4 regions of the Mesorhizobium sp. M1078 genome follow, and region 1 is predicted to be linked to each of the others. Evidence: predicted binding sites of a transcription regulator. Region 1 holds the regulator's gene; each other region holds the start of a gene.
The links. The regulator PhoB, encoded in region 1, activates phosphate uptake and scavenging genes when phosphate is short. The targets are predictions, from matches to a motif close to TGTCATNNANCTGTCAT.
Positions count from the first base shown of each region.

Region 1 (3,738 bases):
CCGTGTCGAGGAGCTGATAGACGAGCTGCGCCAGAACTACACGATCGTCATCGTCACCCATTCGATGCAGCAGGCGGCGCGCGTCTCGCAGCGCACGGCGATGTTCCATCTCGGCTATCTCGTCGAGGAGGGCGCCACCGACAAGATGTTCACCAACCCCGACGACAAGCGCACCCAGGACTACATTACCGGCCGCTTCGGCTGAGCCGTCCGGCGGGTGAATTTTCAGGCACGAGGACCAAGATCATGGGTGAACATACCGTCGCCTCCTTCGATGAAGAGCTCGGGCAGATCAGCAAGCTGATCCGCGACATGGGCGATCTGGCAGGCTCGATGGTCAGCGGCTCGACCAGGGCGCTGCTCAATTCGGACAATGCGCTGGCACAGCGTGTCGTTTCCGACGACGCCATCATGGATGCGCGCCAGCGCGAACTGGACGACCGCGCCATCACGCTGATCGCCAAGCGTCAGCCGATGGCCAACGATCTGCGTGCCGTGGTCGGCTCGATCCGCATGGCGGGCGACCTCGAGCGCATCGGCGACCTCGCCAAGAACATCGCCAAACGCGTCGGCACCGTGGGCTTGAGCGTCACGCCGCGCGACCTCTCGCACTCCATCGACGCCATGGCGCAGCTGGTGCTGATCCAGGTGCAAGGCGTCGTCGAGGAATATGCCGCCACCGATGCGGCAGCGCTTGCAAAACTCAGGAATGACGACGAGCGCATCGACGTCAAATACACGTCTGTGTTTCGTGAGCTCTTGACCTACATGATGGAAGACCCTCGCAACATCACCGCCTGCACGCATCTCTTGTTCTGCGCCAAGAATCTTGAGCGCATCGGCGATCATGTCACCAACATCGCCGAAAATGCGTATTATGTGCTGACCGGCCAGCAACTGCCCGCCAATCGTCCGAAGCAGGACGAGACGGCGATGGCCATGCCGGCCTGATGAGGGTGAACTGCCGATGATCGCGCCACGCATCATGGTCGTGGAGGACGAGGAGCCGCTAGGCGTGCTCCTCCGCTACAACCTCGAATCCGAAGGCTATCACGTCGAGGTGGTGACACGCGGCGACGAGGCCGAGATCCGCCTGCAGGAAAACGTGCCCGATCTCCTGGTGCTCGACTGGATGGTGCCCGCTGTTTCCGGCATCGAGCTCTGCCGGCGCCTTAGAGTGCGGCCCGAAACCGAGCGGCTGCCGATCATCATGCTGACCGCGCGCGGTGAGGAAAGCGATCGCGTGCGCGGCCTGTCCACCGGCGCCGACGACTATCTGGTCAAGCCATTCTCGACGCCGGAGTTCATGGCGCGCGTGAGGGCGCTGCTGCGCCGGGCCAAGCCGGAAGTGCTGTCCAGCGTGCTCAAGGTCGGCGACATCGTGCTCGACCGCGAGTCGCACCGTGTCTACCGCAAGAAGAGCGAGATCAGGCTCGGACCGACCGAGTTCCGGCTGCTCGAATTCATGATGCGCCATCCCGGCCGCGTGTTCTCGCGCAGCCAACTGCTCGACAATGTCTGGGGCGAGACGATCTATATCGACGAGCGAACCGTCGACGTCCATGTCGGGCGCTTACGCAAAGCGGTCAACAACGGCCGCATGCCGGATGTCATCCGTACCATTCGCGGCGCCGGCTACGCGATCAGGGAAGACTAGGATGCTGCGCGTCGCGCCGTTGCCGGCCATTCAGACGACATGCTTGCCGGATTTGGCCTGAATGCCCGGCGCGAAAATCTCCTGATCGACGAAGCCGAGCGCGCGCATGGCACAGCCTTCGCGGATCAGCGGCAGCTCGTTGGGCTCGGTGTCGAAGGAGATCGATTTCGAGTGCTGGCCGCCGGCGGTCTGGGCGATCGCTTCGCGCAATGCCGGTTCGATCAAGTCGAAGGCGGCGGCGCTGACGCCTACCATGGCGACGGGTGCCGGATCGATCAGCGCAAACAGGCTGCCGAGGCCGAAGCCGAGCGCCTCGCCGGCCTTGCGATAGGCTTCGCGCTCCGGGCCGTCGGTTTCGCGGGCGCGCGCGGCGAGTGCGCGCATATCAGCGTCGCCGATATCGACCGGCTCGGCATCCTCGCCCATCATTTTGGCGCTGCGCCAGATGGCGTAGTTTCCGGCATAGGCCTCGACGCAGCCGCGCCGCCCGCAGCGGCAGAGCGCGCCGCCCGGACGGTGGATCATGTGGCCGAACTCGCCGCCCGAGGAATGGGTGCCGGTGAAAAGTTCGCCTTTCAGCACCAGTCCCATGCCGATGCCGTGCGACAAGAGGATGGCGATAAAATTGTCGCGGTAGCGCTCGGGCTGGCGCCATTGCAGCGCCACCGCCATCATATTGCAGTCGTTCTCCATGGTGGCCGGAATGCCGAATTCCGCTTCCAACATGTCGGCGAAGGCAATGTCGGTCAGTGGCGTGATTGGCGACCACAGCATGGCCCGCGCCTGCGAATCGGTGATGCCCTGGATGCCCATGGCAATGCGGGCGATGCTCTGGACGTCCAGGTCCGGGTCCTCGAGACGCCGCCGGACGATTGCTACGCATTCGCCGATCAGTTCGTCGCGCGGCATGGTCAGCGTGTCGAGCCGGCGCTGTTCTTCCGCGACCACCTGGCCGGCATAGTCGATGACGGTGACGGAGAGGAAGTTCAGCGACAGCACCACGGTCATCACCGCCGCCGCTTCCGGATTGAGGCCAAGGCCGACCTGCGGCCGGCCGCGTTTCAGCGAGCCGGTCTCGCCAGGCTTGCCTTCAATCAGGATGCCTTCTTGAATCAGATCAGACGAGATTGCCGATATGGTCGAATGGCTGAGGCCGGTGGTCGCCGCAATCTCGGTCCGCGACGGCTGGCCGGCCCGGCGCACGGCCGAAATCACCATCGCGCGGTTGCGACGGCGCAGATCGTCGTGGCGGATTCCAACCGACATTTGTTTCCTCCCGGCCTCCTCGCGCCTCATGATAGTGAAGGCGTTCGACGGCACCAGCCAAATATTGGCAGACGCCGGCAGCCCTGTCATTGTTTATTGCGGAGCTCGAAAAAATTCGGCAAGGCCATCAGAAACCATGTTGACAGCGCTTTATCATTGAACCAGTGTTTTTTCGAGGCTCGAAAAAATGGAGCCTCTGTGTGCAGGCCTTCGGGCCGGTTTTGTCGCGCCGTGCGCGGCGCAGGGAGGGTTATAATGAACAGATTTGCAGCCGCCATGCTGGCGGGCGTCGCCATGTCGCTGGCGCTGGTCTCGGTCGCGCAGGCGAAGGACAAGGTCATCGGCGTGTCGTGGTCGAACTTCCAGGAAGAGCGCTGGAAGATCGACGAGGCGGCGATGAAAACGGCGATCGAGGCTGCCGGCGACAAGTACATTTCCGCCGACGCGCAGTCCAATCCCGGCAAGCAGCTGACCGACGTCGAAAGCCTGATCTCGCAGGGCGCCAACTCGCTGATCATCCTGGCGCAGGACGCCTCGGCCATCGGCCCGGCGGTGCAGAAGGCGCTGGACGAAGGCATTCCGGTCGTCGGCTATGACCGCCTGATCGAGAACAAGGACGTCTTCTACCTGACCTTCGACAACAAGGAAGTCGGCCGCATGCAGGCCCGCGAAGTGTTCAAGGCGAAGCCCGAGGGCAACTATGTCTTCATCAAGGGCTCTGGCTCGGATCCGAATGCCGATTTCCTGTTCTCGGGCTCGATGGAAGTGCTCAAGGAAGCCATCGACTCGGGCAAGATCAAGAATGTCGGCGAGGC
Region 1 is NZ_JAMYMP010000014.1:92,369-96,106, forward strand. It holds gene pstB (phosphate ABC transporter ATP-binding protein PstB) at 1-205, shown strand, start outside; gene phoU (phosphate signaling complex protein PhoU) at 247-951, shown strand; gene phoB (phosphate regulon transcriptional regulator PhoB) at 968-1,657, shown strand; gene NKH38_RS19430 (ROK family protein) at 1,688-2,923, opposite strand; gene xylF (D-xylose ABC transporter substrate-binding protein) at 3,179-3,738, shown strand, end outside.

Region 2 (3,738 bases), on a different contig from region 1:
TGATCACCGCGCGTGAGCGCGCCGAATATGCCAGCCAGGCCAAGTCGCGCTTCCTCGCCACCGTCAGCCATGAGATCCGCACGCCGATGAACGGCATCATGGGCATGGCCAAGCTTCTGGCTGACACCAATCTGTCGCCCGAGCAGCGCACCTATGTCGGCGCTGTCTCGACCTCGGCCAGCGCCCTTTTGGCGCTCATCGAGGATTTGCTCGACTATTCCAAGATAGAGGCCGGCCGTTTCGACCCGGAGCCGCAGCCGACATCGCTGCGCGAAATCGCCGACAACATCATCGAACTGATGGCGGCGAAAGCCTTCGCCAAGAACATCGGCCTCGGCTGTCATGTCGAGCCCGACGTGCCACAGATGATCATGGCCGATCCGGGAAGAGTCAGGCAGGTGCTGCTCAACCTGATCGGCAATGCGATCAAGTTCACCGACACCGGCGGCGTGCTGGTTTCTGTTGCACGGGCCCGCACCGAGACCAGCGACCGCATCTGCTTCACCGTCGCCGACACCGGCCCTGGCCTGCGCGAAGAGGATATGGGGCGCATCTTCGAGGAGTTCGAACAGTCCGACGGCACCTCGACCCGCACCCATGGCGGCGCCGGCCTCGGTCTGGCCATATCGAGGCGCCTGGTCGCCGCCATGGGCGGTGCCATTTCGGTGTCGAGCCGGCTTGGCGAGGGATCGGAATTCGTCTTCGAGATCCCGGCCGCAGGAGCAACCGAGGCACCGCAGAACCGGCAGAACATCCTGGCCGGCCGGCGCGCCGTGATCGTGTCGAAGAACGCCGTCGAGGCCGACGCCATCGCCCGCACCATCCGCGTCCATGGCGGCGCCGTCCACGTCGCCGCAACCGCTTCCCAGGCGACGCCCTTCGCCGAACATTGCGATGTGCTGTTGATCGACGCGGCCCTGGAGGACGGCGACGGCAGACTGCTCAAGCGGCTGCGCCAGAGTGGCTTTGCCGATTGCGAGGCGATCACGCTGATCGCGCCGACCGACCGCGGCATGCTTGGCGAATTCCGCACCAACGGCTACGCCACCTTCCTGGCGAGGCCGGTGCGCGGCGAAACCCTGCTGCGCGTGCTGCTGACCAGTCATGCCCCTGCCTTGCCGCCGCCCAAGCCGGAAAAGACCGGCTCGTCCTCGCTTCGTGCCCATGGCGGGCGCCAGCAAGGTTTGTCGGTGCTGATCGCCGAAGACAACGACATCAACGCCATGCTTGCCCGCGCCACGCTTTTGAAGGCGGGACATCGCGTGAAAGTGGTCGGCAATGGCAAGGCCGCGGTCGAGGCGGTGACCGAAGCCGGGCTGAAAAATCGCTTCGATGTGGTGCTGATGGATTTGCACATGCCGGTTATGGACGGGCTGGACGCGATCGCCGCCATCCGCCGCCACGAGGAGGAAATGGCTGTGCCGCCGGTTCCGATCATGGTGCTTTCGGCCGACAGCCAGGAAAAGACCCGCCACACCGTGCTCGCCCATGGCGCCAGCGGCTTTGTCACCAAGCCGCTCGATCCCGACGCGCTGGTCCATGCCGTCGAGGGCCAGGTGGCCGCCTGAATTCATGTCGCTCAAAAGTGGCCCCGGTTTTGAGAAGACGACATGCACAAAACAAAGACTTGAAGCGCGTCGCGTGAATCGTCCCAGCGCGACGCGCTTCAAGGCGACGCTGGCGCAATCCTCGCGTCACGTAGGTAGCCGAATGAGGGTTTTCGCCAGCCGACGAAGTATTGCCCGTCGCGCCGTATCACGGTACTGTCACAATCCTGTTGCACCTACACCGTATCCCCGTGCCAAGAGGGATGGCTCGAAGGAGAATCACTCGTGCATACAGTTATGCCGGAATGTGACACTCGGCCCAGCGCAGGCGGCGCTTTGCTCGCCGCGCGGAACGCCGATGCCGTCGCAACAGGCGCACCGCTGGGCCGTATCGGCAATCTCGAAGTGCGGCTTGCCCGCAATGAGGCCGAAATCGCCGCCGCCCAGGAAGTGCGCTACCGGGTGTTTTATGACGAGCTTGGCGCCAGGAAGGACCTGTTCCAGGCGCAGGACCGGCGCGACGCCGACCGCTTCGACCCGCTGTGCGACCATCTCCTCGTGCTGGACACTTCGATCTCCGGCCCCGAGCATCGCCGCATCGTCGGCACTTACCGCCTGCTGCGGCAAGAGATTGCCGCGACCGCCGGCGGCTTCTATTCCGAAGGCGAGTTCGAACTGACCAAGCTGATCGCCCGCCATCCTGGCCAGCGCTTCCTTGAGCTCGGCCGCTCCTGCGTGCTGCCGGAATACCGCTCGAAGCGCACCATCGAGGCGCTGTGGCAAGGCATCTGGGCCTACATCAACCACTATGAGATCGGCGTGATGACCGGTTGTGCCTCGTTCCCTGGCACGGTGCCGGCTGCGCATGCCGAGGCGCTCACCTACCTTGCCCATCACTGCCGGACCAACTCCGCCTGGGATGTGCGGGCGGTCTCCGGGCGCTATTGCTCGATGGACCTGATGCCGATCGAGGCGGTCAACGCCAAGGCGGCGATTGCGGCCATGCCGCCGTTGGTCAAGGGCTATCTGCGCGTCGGCGCCCGCATCGGCGACGGCTGCGTCATCGACCGTGAGTTCTCCACCGTCGATGTGTTCGTGGTGATGCCGGTCAAGGAAATCGGCGCCCGCTACGTCAACTATTATGGCGGGGAAGCGCAGCGCTTTGCGGCGTGAGGCAGTAGGCAGTAGGCAGTAGGCAGTAGGCAGTAGGCAGTAGGCAGTAGGCAGTAGTGAAGGCTGCCGCGAATGCTGACTACCGACTATTCTATTCCCTATTCCCTATTCCCTATTCCCTATTCCCTATTCCCTATTCCCTAATCCCTCTCCCTACGGAATATCCTCCGGTCGCCGTCCCGGGCGGCTCTTGTAGGACGGAAAGGTCCAGCCGAATTTCAGCGCGCCGCCGCGCACCAGGAAAGCCGCGACGAAGCCGGCGATATCCGAGGCGAGCGGCGGCAGGCCGGCAAGATCGCCAAGTGTGTAGAGGCCGGCGCCCGCGAGTGCGGCGGTGACGTAGATTTCGGGCCTGAGCAGCACCGATGGCTCGCTGGCCAGCAGATCGCGCAGGATGCCGCCGAACGTAGCGGTCAGCACGCCCATAACAACGGAGACGACCGGCGAGCCGGTGATGGCCAGCCCCTTGGCCGCGCCCATTACCGAAAAGGCCGCCAATCCGATGGCGTCGAGCCAGAGCAGCCATTTCCAGCGGGATTCGACGCGGTGAGCGATGAAGAAGACCAGCACCGCAACCGCCGCGCAAACCAGCACATAGCCGGAGTTGGCGACCCAAAAGACGGGCAGGTTGAGGATGACGTCGCGAAGCGTGCCGCCGCCAATGCCGGTGACGCTGGCCAGAAACAGGAAGCCGATAATGTCGAGCTGCTTGCGCGAAGCCGCCAACGCCCCGGTCGCGGCAAAGACGGCGACGCCGGCATAGTCGAGGAGGTCGATGGGTGTCAGGGACATGAGGTAGTAGGGATTGGGAATTAGGGAAAGTATGAACACGAAGCCGCGCGATTGATACGCCTGCCTATTCCCTATTCCCTATTCCCTATTCCCTATTCCCTACTGCCTATTCCCTACTCACGCATCCTTCTCGGCCTGCTCGTTCACCGGCCCCGGCTCGACCGGCGCTTCGGTGGCCGCGATCTTGGGGCCGCCCTTGGCGACCCCGACCATGGCCGGCCGCAGC
Region 2 is NZ_JAMYMP010000001.1:651,302-655,039, forward strand. It holds gene NKH38_RS03285 (response regulator) at 1-1,568, shown strand, start outside; gene olsB (l-ornithine N(alpha)-acyltransferase) at 1,845-2,720, shown strand; gene NKH38_RS03295 (trimeric intracellular cation channel family protein) at 2,874-3,506, opposite strand; gene grpE (nucleotide exchange factor GrpE) at 3,630-3,738, opposite strand, start outside.
Region 2: olsB (l-ornithine N(alpha)-acyltransferase) is a predicted target of PhoB. The motif match lies at 1,765-1,781, and genes of this name have one in related genera.

Region 3 (3,738 bases), on a different contig from region 1:
TCAGCACTTCCGGCGCAATGCCGGTGAGTGCCGCGATGCTGTCATTGGCGCTGACGATGCGGGCGCCGTCGCAGACGATCAGCCCCTCGACGGCGGCGTTGGCGAGGCCGTGCATGCGCTCGGCCTCGAGCTTGTGACGCCGGAAGCGAAGGTCGATCCACAATGCTGCGGCTGAAAGCACCAGGATAGCCATGCTGACTGCAGCGGCGGCGAAGGCCTGCGACACCGGTTCGACCGTGAACTGCGATATCTCGATGGAGGAGTCCGGGAAGATCGACACCGCGCCCATGGCGATGAAGTGCAGGCTGCAGATCGCCAGCGTCAACAGGATGGCGGCGGCGATTGTGGCCTGCATGGACGGCCGTCGCAACACGACCAGCAGCGCCAGCGCGGCGAGGGTGACGCCTGTCAGCACCGAGACGCCGACCAGCAGCGGGTTCCAGACGATGCGCCCTTCGACCTCGAAGGCGGCCATGCCGATATAGTGCATGGCGGCGATACCAGCGCCGAGGACCGCGCCGCCGACCAGAGGGTAGTCGATGCCCCGGCGCAAGGTGGCGATCCACATGCCCGCAGCGGTCAGGGCGACGGAACCGGCGAGCGAAAGCGCAGACATTTCCGTATTGTAGGCGTTGGGGATTCCGGGAGAAAAGGCAAGCATTGCGATGAAATGCGTCGCCCAGATACCGAAGCCGGTAGAAGTGGCTGCTATCATCAGCCAGGTATAGCGGTTGCGCTCGCTCGAGCGGTCGACATGGCGAAGCAGGTTGACCGCCGAGAAGGAAGAAATACCGCAAATGAGCGCTGCCAGTGCGACCAGTCTCAGATCGTGCTCATGCACGATACAATTATAGACCGTCAGCATCTCGCCCCACCTGCTCTCCCACAGCAATCAAGCCGTCCACTTGATTAGTATGCCACGCTTGACGAAGAATCGGTTATGCGAACTACAACTACAGCGGGTTTTTCGGGTTGTACGTTGCGGCGATCCTGTCTCATTCCAGACGCACGGTTACAGCAGCGCCTGGCGCGATGCCGCTCGGCCGATCTCGATCTGGCCGAGCGCCGGTTTGGCGGCCGCACGGTGCAGGTGCGTGGCGCTGTCACGCGGGCCCTTCACGCATCGCTGGGCGGTCGGCGATCCTTGCAGGCCCACCATGCCCCATTCTATCGCTGAGCCGGCTTGGCATTTCTCTCTGTCCTCGTTGCAAGGCGAGGGGGCGCGAAGTTAGCCGGGTATGAAATTCACGAAACAGCAACAAATCCGTTGTCCGATTGTCATCAGCGACACATATTGCGTTCGCGGGAGCGCCCCTTTCGCCAATGACAAACGGGAGATGAAACATGAAGTTGTTCGGCTTTGCGGCCGGTGTTGCCGCCACCTTGACCCTGCTTTCCACCACCTCCGCCTTCGCCGCCACCCAGATCAGTTGGTGGCATGCAATGACCGGCGCCAATGCCGAGGTGGTCGACAAGATCGCCAAGGATTTCAATGCCAGCCAGAGCGACTATGAAATTCTCCCTGTTTTCAAGGGCACCTATCCCGAAACGCTGAATGCCGGCATCGCTGCCTTTCGTGCGGGGCAAGCGCCCGACATCATCCAGGTGTTCGACGTGGGTACCGGCGTCATGATGGCCGCCGAAGGTGCGATCAAGCCGGTGGCCGATGTGCTGACCAGCGCCGGCGTGACCTTCGACAAGAGCCAGTATTTGCCCGGCATCGTCGGCTACTATTCGAAGCCGGACGGGACCATGCTGTCCTTCCCCTATAATTCCTCGTCGCCCATCCTCTACTACAACAAGGATATCTTCCAGAAGGCCGGGCTTGATGTGAACAACCCGCCAAAGACCTGGAACGAGGTGTGGGAAGCCGCCAAGAAGATCAAGGCGAGCGGCGCCGCTTCCTGCGGCTATACCTCGACCTGGTTGACCTGGATCCACCTTGAGGCCTTCGCTGCCTGGAATGACGTTTCCTATGGCACCAACCAGAACGGACTTGCCGGAACCGACGTCGAGCTCAAGATCAATGCGCCGATCTTCGTCGATCATTTCCAGGCGCTCGCCGACCTGGCCAAGGACGGCACCTTCAAATATGGCGGCCGTACCTCCGAAGCCAAGCAGATCTTCCTTGCCGGAGAATGCGGCATCTTCACCGAATCGTCGGGGGGGCTCGGTGACATCGTCAAGTCGGGCATGAACTACGGCATCGGCCAGCTTCCCTATGATAGTGACGCCAAGGGCGCGCCCCAGAACACCACGCCGGGCGGCGCCAGCCTGTGGGTGTTCGGCAACAAATCGGACGAGGAATACAAGGGCGTCGCGGCGTTCTTCTCCTACCTGTCCAAGACCGAAGTGCAGGAGTATCTGCATCAGAAGTCGGGTTATCTGCCGGTGACGCTCGCTGCCTATGAGGCGACCAAGAAGTCCGGCTTCTATGACAAGAACCCGGGCCGTGAGACGCCGATCCTGCAGATGCTGGGCAAGGCGCCGACCGAGAACTCGAAGGGCGTGCGCCTCGTCAACCTGCCGCAGGTGCGCGACATCGAGAATGAGGAGTTCGAGAAGATGCTGGCCGGCCAGCAGACTGCGCAGCAGGCGCTCGACAACGCGGTCGCACGCGGCAACAAGGCGATTCAGGAAGCGATCGGAAACTGAAGCGATTGTCAGTTGAACCTCGTCCACGCGGACCCGCGTGGACGATTTCCTGAATAGCGAGGGAATCACCCTGTCTCCACGCGTCGTCTTTCCCAACAAGACCCTGCCTTACCTGCTGGTGGCGCCGCAACTCGCCATTACGCTGATCTTTTTCTACTGGCCGACCGGGCAGGCGCTCTACCAGTCGATGCTTAGGGAAGACCCGTTCGGGCTGAAGAGCAAGTTCGTCGGGCTCGCCAATTTTCGCAAGGTGCTGGCCGACCCGGCCTACCTCAACTCGATCAAAGTTACGCTGGTGTTCTCTCTGGCGACCGCGATGGTCGCCATGGGTGTGGCCCTGTTGCTTGCCGTCATGGCCGAGAAGGTGGTGCGCGGCAAAGGCCTTTATCGCACGCTGCTGATCTGGCCGTATGCGGTGGCGCCGGCGATTGCCGGCATGTTGTGGCTGTTTCTGTTCAACCCCTCGATCGGTTCGCTGGCCTACGCCTTGAGAGGTCTCGGCATCGCCTGGGATCCCTTGCTTAACGGAAACCAAGCCATGATCCTGCTGGTATCTGCGGCTGCCTGGAAGCAGATCAGCTACAATTTCCTGTTCTTCGTCGCCGGGCTGCAGGCGGTGCCGAAGACGTTGATAGAGGCGGCGGCCATGGACGGCGCCGGGGAGACGAAGCGCTTCTGGACCATCGTCTTCCCGCTGCTCGCACCGACGACCTTCTTCCTGCTGGTCGTCAACACTGTCTATGCGCTGTTCGACACTTTCGGTATCGTTCATGCCGTCACCGGCGGCGGGCCAGGCAAGGCCACCGAGACGCTGGTCTACAAGGTCTACAATGATGGTTTCGTCAATTTGATCCTCGGCGATTCGGCCGCGCAGTCGGTCATCCTGATGGTCATCGTCATCTCACTCACGGCCATCCAGTTCCGCTATGTGGAACGCAAAGTCCACTACGGTTGAGCGCGAGCGATGATTGGTCAGTCCCCGCTTCGCGCCCTCATCGCCCACGCCGTGCTCATCCTGGGCATCCTGATCGTCGCTTTCCCGATCTACTACACCTTCGTTGCCTCCACGCAGACGCTGCAGAC
Region 3 is NZ_JAMYMP010000032.1:30,800-34,537, forward strand. It holds gene NKH38_RS27200 (bifunctional diguanylate cyclase/phosphodiesterase) at 1-865, opposite strand, end outside; gene NKH38_RS27205 (hypothetical protein) at 1,013-1,159, opposite strand; gene ugpB (sn-glycerol-3-phosphate ABC transporter substrate-binding protein UgpB) at 1,345-2,655, shown strand; gene ugpA (sn-glycerol-3-phosphate ABC transporter permease UgpA) at 2,726-3,610, shown strand; gene ugpE (sn-glycerol-3-phosphate ABC transporter permease UgpE) at 3,620-3,738, shown strand, end outside.
Region 3: ugpB (sn-glycerol-3-phosphate ABC transporter substrate-binding protein UgpB) is a predicted target of PhoB. The motif match lies at 1,266-1,282, and genes of this name have one in related genera.

Region 4 (3,738 bases), on a different contig from region 1:
CCAACTGGGAAAAGGCGGTGCGGCCGAACACGAAACTGTTCTTCCTGGAAAGCCCGACCAATCCGACGCTGGAAGTGGTCGACATCGCAGCGGTGGCGGCGCTCGCCACCTCGATCGGCGCCAGGCTGATCGTCGACAATGTCTTTGCCACGCCCTTGCAGCAGAAGCCCTTGCAGCTCGGCGCCCATATCGTCGTCTACTCCGCGACCAAGCACATTGACGGCCAGGGACGCTGTCTCGGCGGCATCATCCTGTCGGACAAGAAATGGATCGACGAGAATTTGCACGACTATTTCCGCCACACCGGCCCGAGCCTGTCGCCGTTCAACGCCTGGACGCTGCTCAAGGGCCTGGAGACGCTGCCGGTTCGGGTGCGCCAGCAGACGGAAAGCGCGGCCAAGATCGCGGATTTCCTGGCAGGACGGCCGGAAATCGCCCGCGTCATCTATCCCGGCCGCGCCGACCACCCGCAGGCCGACATCGTCAAGAAGCAGATGACGGGCGGATCGACGCTGATCTGCCTCGACGTCAAGGGCGGCAAGCAGGCGGCCTTCGCCTTGCAGAACGCGCTCGACATCGTGCTGATCTCCAACAATCTCGGCGACGCCAAGAGCCTGATCACCCATCCGGCGACCACCACGCACAAGAACCTCAGCGACGAAGCTCGCGCCGAACTTGGCATCGGGCCGGGAACGCTCAGGCTGTCGGTCGGTCTTGAGGATACGGACGATCTGCTGGAGGACGTTGCGCAGGCGCTGAAGGCAGCCGGGTAGGCCGCGAGGCGTCACGCTCCCGACGAAACCTCTTCCAGTTCGGCCGTCTTGGTGCCGATGGTCATGGTGTTGCCGCGCCAGTCGACGGCGCCGCTCAGCCAGCCGCGCGCCCAGATGGCGGGAAGCATCATGTCGCGGACCATCATCGCCGGGACCATGCGCAGCGACAGATGCCAGCCCTTGGCCGCGGCCAGCGCGCATTCGGGAATGTAGGCCGCCGTCAGCACGGCCAACACCGTGGCCGGCAGGCTGATGCCGGCACTTGCGGCCGCCACCAGCGCCAACGCCAACGGCACGGCGACGCCGGTCAGGATCTCGGGTGCGAAAAACAGCGGGAAAGTGACGCGGCGCAACCGCGCCCAGCGCGCCTGACGCGACCAGATGTCGGCAAGTCGGCGCTGCCCCAGTGGTTGCTCGAAAGGCGAGGCAACGAGATTGACGCGCAGGCCCAGTCCGTTGACCAGCTTGGTTGCAGCAGCATCCTCGGCGATCTCGGCGGCCAGCGCGCGGATACCGCCACTGGTATCGAGCATCGGTTTGTTCCACAGCATGCTCTTGCCTTGGGCAAAGCCGAGACCGAGCGCCTCGCCGGCATATTGCCAGCGCGCCTGCAGCGTGTTGAGGAACGCGCATTCGACCTCGGCCCAAAAGCCATCCGGCCGAGAGCCGATCGGCGTCGAGCAGATAAGCCCGGTATTGGTCCGCCAGGCCGCCATCAGGTGCTGGACGTAATCCCTTGGCATCAGCACGTTGGAATCCGCCAGAATAACCCAATGATAGCGCGCCGCTTCCCAGCCCTTGACGCAGTTGTTGAGCTTCGGGTTGCTGCTGACGCGGTCGTCGCCGATCAGCAGCCGGGCCGGCACGTTGGGAAACAGGACGATCGCCCTGTTTATCAGTTTGACGACGGGATCGTCGGCGTGAGCGACGCAGAAGATCAGTTCGTAGCGCGGCCAGTCGAGCGAGAAGGCTCGCTGCAGCGTCTCTTGTGTGAACGGCTCCACGCCGCGCGACGGCACGACGATCGAGACCGGTGGCTGCTCGCCGGACGGCGGAGGGATAAGGCGACGCGCTTGCAGTTTCGACGAAGCAAGCAGGATGCTGGCGAGATTGGAAAGAAGCAAAGCGGAGGAAGCGAAGGCGGCTGTGAGAGCTAGTTCCATCGAGATCTGGTCACTCCGGAAAGGCCGCTCGCGGCTGCTTTGTCAGTCGACAGATGGGCCTTGAGTCGCCGGCAAGGTTTGCGCACACCAACATTGTCATGTGTCACTTAAATGACATTGTTTGTCGGCACTGCGCTTTGAGGCTGGCAGGACATGCCGCTCTGCGCGTATCAAACCGCATGGCGCGACAAATGTTCCCTGCTGCGCAACCGGAGCAGCCCATGTACCGCGCCGTCACGCGCAACATCGAAGTGCAGGTCAGACCGTTCTACCTGGAGGACCGCTCGGACCCGGCGGAGAACCGTTATGTCTGGGGCTACCAGGTGACGATCGACAACCAGTCGGACGATTTCGTGCAGCTTATGTCGCGTTACTGGCACATCACCGACGGCAGCGGCCGGATCGAGGAAGTGCGCGGCGCCGGCGTGGTCGGCGACCAGCCTGAGCTCAATCCCGGCGACAGCTATCAATACACGTCAGGCTGCCCGCTCTCGACGCCCTCCGGCTTCATGGTCGGCCACTACACCATGCGCAACAAAAAGGGCGAGACGTTCGACGTCGCTATTCCCGCGTTTTCGCTGGATCTGCCGGGGACCCGACGGACGGTGAATTAGGGGTTTTCTCCCCGTCACTATACGGGGAGAAATGCCCGGCAGGGCAATGAGGGGCAGCGCCAGAGTCATGAGGTTATCTTCCACGCACATGACCTAGGCTATGCGCGGCCATTCACCAAAGTTCGCGCTGCCCTCATCCGCCCTTCGGGCACCTTCTCCCCGTGAACGGGGAGAAGGAAGAGATGCTACTGAGTTGCAAACTCCGCCGGGTCGAAGTCGTACTGCTTCGAGCAGAACTCGCAGGCGACGTGGATGCCGCCATCTTCGGTGCTGTCCTTGATCTCCTGCGCGGAAAACCCCTCGAGGATGCCGCGTATCTTGTCCCTTGAGCAGGAACATTGGTCGGCGACCGGCACGCCGCCGAAGACGCGCACGCCATGTTCGTGGAACAGCCTGTAGAGCAGCCGCTCGGCGCCGATGGTCGGGTCGATCAGCTCGGTCGGCTCGATGGTGCCGAGCAGCGCCACCAGCTCGCGCCACGAATTGTCGGCCGGCTCCTGCGTCACGTCACGCGGATCGCCGTCGCCGCCCGAAATGTCGGGCACGCGCATGCGCTCGGGTGACTGCGGCAGGAACTGCGCCAGGATGCCGCCGGCGCGCCACTGCTCACGAGCGCCGCCGGGACCTGGCGTCAGCAGCTTGGCCACCGACAGCCTGAGGTCGGTCGGGATCTGCTCCGACTGGCGGAAATAGGTGCGCGCGGCGTCTTCCAGCGTCTCGCCGTCGAGCTGGACGATGCCCTGATAGCGCTGCGTGTGCGCGCCCTGGTCGATGGTCAGCGCCAAAACGCCGCTGCCCAGCAGCGTCTGCTGCGAGGTCTGGCCTCCGGCCACCAGGGCCTCCAGCCGGTCGGCGTCGAAACGCGCATAGGCGCGCAATGCCGAAGGCGTGGAGAAATCCGCGACCAGCATGTCGACCGGCCCGTCGGTGCGGGTCTGCAGGATGAACTTGCCTTCGAATTTGAGCGAGGTGCCGAGCAGCACCGTCAGCACACAGGCTTCCGCGAGCAGGCGGGCGACCGGCTCGGGATAGTCGTGACGGTTGAGGATGGCGTCGAGCATCGGCCCGAGTTGCACGGTGCGGCCGCGCACGTCGAGCGGGCCGACCTCGAAGGGTACGACATGATCGTCGCCGGCATAGCCGAACTCGCCGAGTTTGGGGTGATGTTCAGTCACTTGATGCGTTTCC
Region 4 is NZ_JAMYMP010000011.1:136,341-140,078, reverse strand. It holds gene NKH38_RS16855 (O-succinylhomoserine sulfhydrylase) at 1-773, shown strand, start outside; gene NKH38_RS16850 (ceramide glucosyltransferase) at 785-1,936, opposite strand; gene apaG (Co2+/Mg2+ efflux facilitator ApaG/CorD) at 2,158-2,550, shown strand; gene NKH38_RS16840 (Hsp33 family molecular chaperone) at 2,736-3,738, opposite strand, start outside.
Region 4: NKH38_RS16850 (ceramide glucosyltransferase) is a predicted target of PhoB. The motif match lies at 2,037-2,053, and genes of this name have one in related genera.